One region of the Robertmurraya sp. FSL R5-0851 genome, then DNA from elsewhere that is predicted to be linked to it. Evidence: riboswitches for the same ligand, from Rfam matches in the RefSeq annotation. Region 1 holds a riboswitch; the other holds the start of a gene.
The links. Region 1 has a riboswitch for thiamine pyrophosphate ahead of thiC (phosphomethylpyrimidine synthase ThiC). Riboswitches for the same ligand answer to the same signal wherever they lie in the genome.
Positions count from the first base shown of each region.

Region 1 (4,209 bases):
GGGTTGGTTATATCCGAACGACGTTGGCAAGCAAGTTGAGTTGGATCTTAAATCTGCCGAAAATGCTTTAATGATTGCCGGAATGAACTTATTCCCGAATGATACGGATAGACTTGGAATGTTCGCAACGCCTAATAAATAAGGGAGGTTAGAGAAAAATGAAAGCTGTCACGTACCAGGGGAGTAAAAATGTCCAGGTTAAAGAAGTAAAAGACCCAAAAATTAAAAATGGTGATGATATCATTGTAAAAATAACAACTTCTGCTATATGCGGATCCGATTTGCATTTGATTCATCAAATGATTCCCAATATGCCCACTGATTACGTAATAGGCCATGAACCGATGGGGGTAGTCGAAGAAGTAGGACCGGAAGTAACAAAATTGAAAAAAGGGGATCGGGTAATTATTCCCTTTAATGTAAGCTGCGGGCATTGCTGGTACTGTAACCATGATATAACCAGCCAATGTGATAATTCAAACCCTCATGGTGAAATGGGTGGTTTCTTTGGATATTCAGAAACAACCGGTGGATTTGCTGGCGGACAAGCTGAATATATGCGTGTTCCATATGGAAACTTTACTCCGTTTAAAATACCGGAAAACTGCGAAGTAGAAGATGAAAAGTTAGTGTTACTTGCAGATGCAGCCTCAACAGCTTATTGGAGTGTAGACCACTCTGGTGTCAAAGCTGGTGATACTGTTATCGTTTTAGGATGTGGTCCAGTAGGTCTCCTTGCTCAAAAATTTGCTTGGTTTAAAGGTGCTGAGCGTGTTATTGCGGTCGATTACCTCCAATACCGGCTTGATCATGCGAAACGGACCAATAAAGTAGAGACTGTAAATTTTGAAGAACATGAAAACGTTGGCGAATATTTAAGAGAGATAACACAAGGTGGAGCAGATATCGTTATTGATTGTTCAGGTATGAGCGGCAAGATGACGCCTCTTGAATATCTTGCATCCGGAATGAAACTTCATGGCGGTGCAATGGGTGGGCTTGTCATTGCATCACAGGCTGTGCGAAAAGCTGGGACCATCCAAATTACTGGTGTTTATGGGGGACGTTATAATGGTTTCCCGTTAGGAGACATTTTCCAAAGAAATGTTGACATTAAAACAGGTCAGGCCCCCGTTATTCCTTATATGCCTTTTCTTTACAATCTTATATCTGAAGGAAAGGTTGATATTGGTGATGTAATTACACATGTACTCCCATTAGACCAGGCAAAGCATGGATACGAAGTTTTTGACACAAGGACCGATAATTGTATAAAAGTCATTTTAAAACCTTAAATTGATAAATCCAAGATAAAAGATTACCTTTATTTCAAAAATAAATTTGCAGAAGAATAAAACAATCATTTAAGGCGGTGATCATCCATCGTCTTTTTTGATGAATCAATAATTCTTCTAACGTATAGAGCTTGCTTATGTATCCTATTGGATTCCTGATCCCTCACCTCCCGGAAGTAATGCTTTACGCTAAAGACACTTTTGATATAGTGGTTGAAAAGCAATGGCTTGAACAATCTCCTCTAGTTACAAACATCTTACGACAATCGCATAAGGCACTCCTAACATCCATAAACAATGCATGTCTTAGTCTGCTCAAACCACTTTTGGTAATTCAATTTAAAGTACCTTTGAATGTACCAGATTCAAAGACACTTGGGTCAATACTTACAAAGGCCACCAGTTTCTTAGAGTGATTAAACCGATCAATTTCCTTGTTTTCAGATTTAGAATTTCAAGCTCAGGCCATGATGTTTTGCAAAAAATTCTGCCTCTTTAATTCTCCCATCTATGAAATACTGAATAGTTTCTCTTCCAGTTCTTGGCTTTTCATTAATATCACCAGATAAGTTTACTTTCATAAAAAAGGATAATTTCTTAAAGCTAAAGATAGGACCCAATAGAAACACGTAAGTTAACTAAAGTGTTTCTATTGTGCACATTTAGGTAAATTTTTTAACTTAAATATTCCAAGAAATAATAAAAACCCTTGCTACGCAAGGGTTTTTATATATGGAGCATAGGGGGCTCGAACCCCTGACCTCTACGCTGCCAGCGTAGCGCTCTCCCAGCTGAGCTAATGCCCCGAATATCTGAAGCGATATAAAAATATTATACTACATCATTGTATTTTTACAATACCTGAAAACGCATTTTTTTGCCTAAGCTAAATATTGTAGGAGGCATGTAATATCAGGGCTTCATAGGGCAGTTATGAATAACTCGTAACCTTTATACGATAACTTCCGAATCTTTCATAAAGTGGTTCTGAATTGTGGTCTTTTATAACTATTCAGGAAAATTTACCCTTCCATTTCCTATGGTTTCATGTATAATAAATGTGAATTGAATAGCAATAACTAGGGGAGTCCAATAGTTTGGGCTGAGAGAGAGACACGTTTAAGTTTCTTGACCCTTTGGACCTGATCTGGATCATACCAGCGTGGGGAAGTTAATAACAATCTATTAATTTAGATTACACTTCTACATATTAAGCCGGGTCCGTCTGTTTTTGGACCCGGCTTTTTTATTGTGTATTTCTTACTTCGATCCCCCGTTTTTTCTAGATCTCGTCCTTTTATTACATTATATAAAAGGAGAGATTTACTATGGCATCAACCTCATTAAACGAAAAAAGCATTTCGATCATGTCAAGTTTTTCAGGAAGTAAAAAGGTATATGTAGAAGGTTCGAGACCTGATATTCAAGTGCCTATGCGAGAGATTGCACTTAGTCCCACATCTGGAACTTTTGGTGAAGAGGAAAATCTACCTGTTCGTGTGTATGATTCAAGTGGTCCATACACCGATAGTCAATTTACAGTTGATATAACCAAAGGCCTACCTAATCTAAGACATAACTGGATACGAGAAAGAGAAGATGTAGAAGAATATGAAGGAAGAGAAATAAAGCCGGAAGACAATGGATTTAAAGATGATCATGACCCAAGAGCGAATCATAAAGTCTTTCCGGGGCTCAACCGAAAACCGTTGCGAGCGAAAAAAGGTCAGAATGTAACTCAGCTTCACTATGCAAAAAAGGGAATCATTACTCCTGAAATGGAGTTTATCGCCATTAGAGAAAATATGAAACCAGAGTTTGTTCGTGAGGAAGTGGCAAAAGGAAGAGCTATTATTCCATCGAATATCAATCATCCAGAGATGGAACCAATGATCATCGGACGCAATTTTCACGTGAAGATTAATGCGAACATCGGAAACTCAGCTGTTTCCTCTTCGATTGAGGAAGAAGTGGAAAAAATGACATGGGCTACACGCTGGGGCGCAGATACGATTATGGATTTATCAACAGGGAAAAATATTCACACTACAAGAGAATGGATCATCCGTAATTCTGCCGTTCCAGTAGGTACGGTTCCTATTTATCAAGCACTTGAAAAAGTAAATGGTATTGCAGAGGATTTAACTTGGGAAGTTTATCGTGACACATTAATTGAGCAAGCGGAGCAAGGAGTCGATTATTTCACCATTCATGCCGGGGTTCTTTTAAGGTACGTGCCTCTAACGGCGAAGCGATTAACGGGCATTGTTTCAAGAGGTGGATCGATCATGGCTCAGTGGTGCTTGTATCATCACCAGGAAAATTTCCTTTATACTCATTTCGAGGAAATCTGTGAGATTATGAAGGCATATGATGTTGCGTTCTCCCTTGGGGACGGTTTGCGTCCTGGTTCTATTGCAGATGCAAATGATGAGGCACAGTTTGCAGAACTAGAGACATTAGGAGAACTAACTCAGATTGCATGGGAACATGATGTTCAGGTAATGGTGGAGGGGCCAGGGCATGTACCGATGCATCTGATAAAAGAAAATATGGATAAACAATTAGAGGTTTGTAAGGAAGCGCCTTTTTATACATTAGGGCCTTTAACGACTGATATCGCTCCTGGGTATGACCATATCACATCGGCCATTGGTGCTGCGATGATCGGTTGGTATGGTACGGCCATGCTTTGTTATGTTACACCAAAGGAACATTTAGGCTTACCTAATAGAGATGATGTTAGGGAAGGGGTAATCACGTATAAGATTGCGGCGCATGCGGCTGATTTAGCTAAAGGACATCCAGGGGCACAAAAGAGAGATGATGCTCTATCCAAAGCAAGATTCGAATTCCGCTGGAGAGATCAGTTTAATCTATCTTTAGATCCAGAACGAGCGTTGGAGTATCATGA
Region 1 covers NZ_JBBOOE010000001.1:3,641,149-3,645,357, reverse strand. Annotated here, with positions in the region: gene MKX65_RS18785 (spore coat protein) at 1-142, shown strand, start outside; gene MKX65_RS18780 (zinc-dependent alcohol dehydrogenase) at 159-1,295, shown strand; partial or broken gene MKX65_RS27135 (transposase) at 1,540-1,740, opposite strand; tRNA gene MKX65_RS18770 (tRNA-Ala) at 2,029-2,101, opposite strand; TPP riboswitch at 2,367-2,481, shown strand; gene thiC (phosphomethylpyrimidine synthase ThiC) at 2,624-4,209, shown strand, end outside.

Region 2 (4,209 bases), 2.3 Mb from region 1:
TCCCATTTTCTGATCCTAACCATTCAGATATTACAGCACCCATTACACTATATGTCGCTGAAATTTTCAGCCCTGAAAAGATGGAGGGCAGGGCAAACGGAAACTCGAGTTTCCAAAATAACTGACGTTTGGTTGCTCCTGCCATTTGCATATAATGAAAAAGCTCAGGAGCAACCTGGCGAAATCCATCCATGGCTGAAATCGTAATAGGAAAGAAACAAACCAGAGTAATAACAATTAGTTTTGGTAATAGGCCAAAGCCGAACCATATAACCAGAAGTGGAGCAAGTACAATAATAGGTATATTTTGCGATAATATAAGAAGCGGATATAAAGATTCTTTTAAAAAAGGAATATTATGTAATATAAAGGCAGTTAACAGACCTACGGTAACTCCAGAAACAAAGCCTAGTAAAATAAGCCGAATGGTGGAAGAAAGATGTACAGAAACACTGCTCCAGCCATTGATAAGTTCATTAAAAATTTGTGAGGGAGTTGGGAGCAGCCAAGTTGGAATCTCAGTGATTCTTGCAGTGAATTCCCAAACAAGGAATAAAAGGAGGAGAACAAAAGTTGGTCTCCACCCTTTTTGTAATTTTTGTATCATGAACGATATTTCTCCGTAAGAGTATCCATTGTTATACCAGTTGGCTGGTAAAGAATCTTCACCTGTGAAATAACATTACTGCTTCCCATTTCAATCATCTTTTCATTCATTTTCGTAATCACTGAAAATAGTTCCTGAAGATCACCCTCCATAGTTGTTTCTAAGGGATGAACCTCATACTTTACTCCTGACGCATCAATAACGGCTATTGCTTCATCTACGTAAGGAATCACATTTTCACCGTTTTTTGTCTTAGGGATAATTTGTATACTAACAAGTGCGTTTGCCATATGAACAACTCCTATTGTGGTAAAAATTCATTAGTAAAGGCTTTTTCTGCATCTAACTCTGATTCTAGCAACCCGTTCTCAAGCATCCAAGAAGCATAGTTTTCCCATACTTCTAAACTTTGCTCACCCCATTGGTCTGCATCGTCTTGATATTTGGTAGCAAGCCATTCCTGACTTTTCTTTACAAGCTCTGCGTCAAGTTCTGGAGCAGCTTTGATTAAGACGTCAGCGGCATCGGAAGGATTGTCGATAGCAAATTCATAGCCTTTTGAAGCGGCATTAACAAAAGCTCTTACTGTTTCAGGATCGTTGTTAATCATGTTTTCGCTAGTGGTTAAAACAGGTGTATAGTAGTCTAACTTTTCGGAGTAATCGGTTAAGTAGACCATATTAATGTCTTCTCCTCGTAATTCCGCTTCTACGCCTGTCCAACCGTAGTATATCCAAGCAAAGTCAATATCACGTTTAACAGCGGTAAAGAAGTCCGCATCGCCTATGTTTACAATATTCACCTTTTCTACATCTGCTTGTTCTTGCTTCATAAGTGAGTCGATGACGGATTCTTCAACAGGTGAACCCCAACCACCGTATGTTTTTCCCTCAAAATCTTTAGGGGATTGAATATTTTTAGATGCCGGTGATGCGAAACCAGAAGTGTTGTGTTGAATAACCGCAGCTATAGAAACAAGCGGTACTCCTTGTACTCTTGCCTGTGTAATTCCTTCTTGATAACCTACACCAAAATCAGCTTTCTCAGAAGCAACAAGTTGGTCAGCACCAGCTTCTCCAGGCATCTGAATGGTCACATCAAGACCTTCCTCTTCAAAAAAGCCCTTTTCTTTTGCAACATATAGTCCTGTGTGATTCGTATTTGGAGTCCAATCAAGAACGACAGTCACTTTTTTTAAGTCAGCGCTTGACTCCTCTTGTTCTGTTTGCTGTTCATTTGTTTCTGAACAACCTGCGAGTAATACAGAAGCTGTTATTGCAGCTATCCATTTTTTCATTACTTTCTCCTCCAATGGTATAAGTAGGAACATGACCTGGCCCCATAGACGACAAAAAGCGCCGCAGTTTTTGAACCGGGCGCATATGTTTAAACAATATGATTGTCTAAAGAATATGTTCCCTACGCTGGTTTCATCCAGATCAGGTTCAAAGGGTCAGCATCAATGGGATGCACTCTCAACCGGTCTTCATCGGTTCCCCTACAATTCTTACCTATTTAGTTTCATTTCTATCTCATTATAGCAGAAATTATTTTCTTGAAAAGGAAGAACTTTCTTGGAAAATGAACATAATGATATGTTTGTTGTTGCTTTTGTAAAGAACACATTGCAAACTTTAAACAGTCACGATAAGATTGAAGTTATGGATGAATTTGTGTAAGGAAAGAAAGGAATTTCTATAATGGCAAAAAATTTTAAAGATGATGTACAATCGCGTCGCACATTTGCGATCATTTCCCACCCAGATGCTGGGAAAACGACATTAACTGAGAAGTTATTGTTATTTGGTGGAGCCATTCGTGATGCGGGAACAGTTAAAGGAAAGAAAACGGGTAAGTTTGCTACGAGCGATTGGATGGAAATTGAAAAACAACGTGGTATTTCCGTTACGTCGAGTGTGATGCAATTTGATTATAATGACTGTCGAGTAAATATTCTTGATACACCAGGTCACCAAGACTTCAGTGAAGATACGTATCGTACTCTTACAGCTGTTGATAGTGCGGTCATGATAATCGATTCAGCAAAAGGGATTGAGGAGCAGACCTTAAAGCTATTTAAAGTATGTCGAATGAGAGGCATTCCGATTTTTACCTTTATTAATAAGCTTGATCGTCAGGGGAAATCTCCATTAGAACTTTTAGCTGAACTAGAAGAGGTTATGGGAATAGAATCATATCCGATGAACTGGCCGATTGGAATGGGGAAAGAATTTCTCGGTATATATGACCGTTTTTACAAGCGAATTGAACAATTCCGAGTAGATGAGGAAGAACGTTTTGTTGGGTTAAATGAAGATGGAGAAATAGAAGGAGATCATAAATTAAAGCAATACTCCTTATATGACCAGACGTTGGAAGAAATCATGCTATTAAATGAAGCGGGGAATGAGTTTTCTCGTGAAAGAATAGCAAATGGGGAACTAACACCTGTATTCTTTGGTAGCGCCCTAGCGAACTTTGGTGTTCAAACTTTTCTAGAAACCTATCTTCAATTTGCACCTGCACCTCAAGCACGGGAATCTACAGAAGGAAAAATCGATCCATTATCAGAGGATTTCTCAGGCTTTATTTTTAAGATTCAAGCTAATATGAATCCTGCTCATAGGGATAGAATTGCCTTTTTACGTGTATGTTCAGGAAAATTCGAAAGAGGGATGACAGTCAATATCCCACGCTTAGGAAAGTCAATGAAGCTTTCTCAATCAACACAGTTTATGGCGGATGACCGAAACACGGTTGATGAAGCGGTTAGTGGAGATATTATTGGTTTGTACGATCCAGGTACGTATCAAATTGGAGATACATTGACTGTTGGAAAAAACAACTTTCAATATGAAAAGCTTCCACAGTTTACACCTGAACTCTTTGTTCGAGTTTCAGCTAAAAACGTAATGAAGCAAAAGTCTTTTCATAAAGGAATTCAGCAACTTGTACAAGAGGGAGCCATTCAGCTCTTCCGTACGGTTCGAACAGATGATTATTTGCTAGGGGCCGTAGGTCAACTTCAATTTGAAGTGTTTGAGCATCGAATGAGAAACGAGTACAATGCTGAGGTATTAATGGAAAGATTAGGCTCAAAAATTGTCCGTTGGGTCGAAAATGAAGAAATTAACGAAAATCTTTCTAGCAGTCGAAGTCTTTTAGTAAAGGATCGCTACGATAAGAAAGTATTTCTTTTCGAAAACGACTTTGCCCTTCGCTGGTTCCAAGAAAAAAATCCAGATATTACACTTTATAATCCTATGGATGATTATCAATAAGTATAAGGGAGTCCTCAAGATTGAGGGCTTCTTTATTTTATATTCATTAGGAAGAGTGGTCTGGAAAAAAAAACTAATGTCGAAAAATGTAGGAAAAGTCTTGCATGTTCAAGTGATAATTCTTCTTTATTTCGTACAACCTATAAGTAATGAAAATTAGCTGGTGATTAGGATGAAATGTTAATGACGTTCTCCAATGTCCAGAACTTGACGGTGTTGATTGTCCTAAAACTGACGGATTCACTGTCCAAAAATGAAAGGGAAGCAGTTCACATGCTTCCCTAATGATTTACAAATCAACTTGATACGTCTCATTTTTCT
Region 2 covers NZ_JBBOOE010000001.1:1,336,465-1,340,673, forward strand. Annotated here, with positions in the region: gene MKX65_RS06955 (ABC transporter permease) at 1-607, opposite strand, end outside; gene MKX65_RS06960 (thiamine-binding protein) at 604-897, opposite strand; gene MKX65_RS06965 (ABC transporter substrate-binding protein) at 909-1,904, opposite strand; TPP riboswitch at 2,007-2,117, opposite strand; gene MKX65_RS06970 (peptide chain release factor 3) at 2,308-3,888, shown strand; gene MKX65_RS06975 (DUF5348 domain-containing protein) at 4,178-4,209, opposite strand, start outside.
Region 2: another riboswitch for thiamine pyrophosphate. It lies ahead of MKX65_RS06965 (ABC transporter substrate-binding protein); the one in region 1 lies ahead of thiC (phosphomethylpyrimidine synthase ThiC).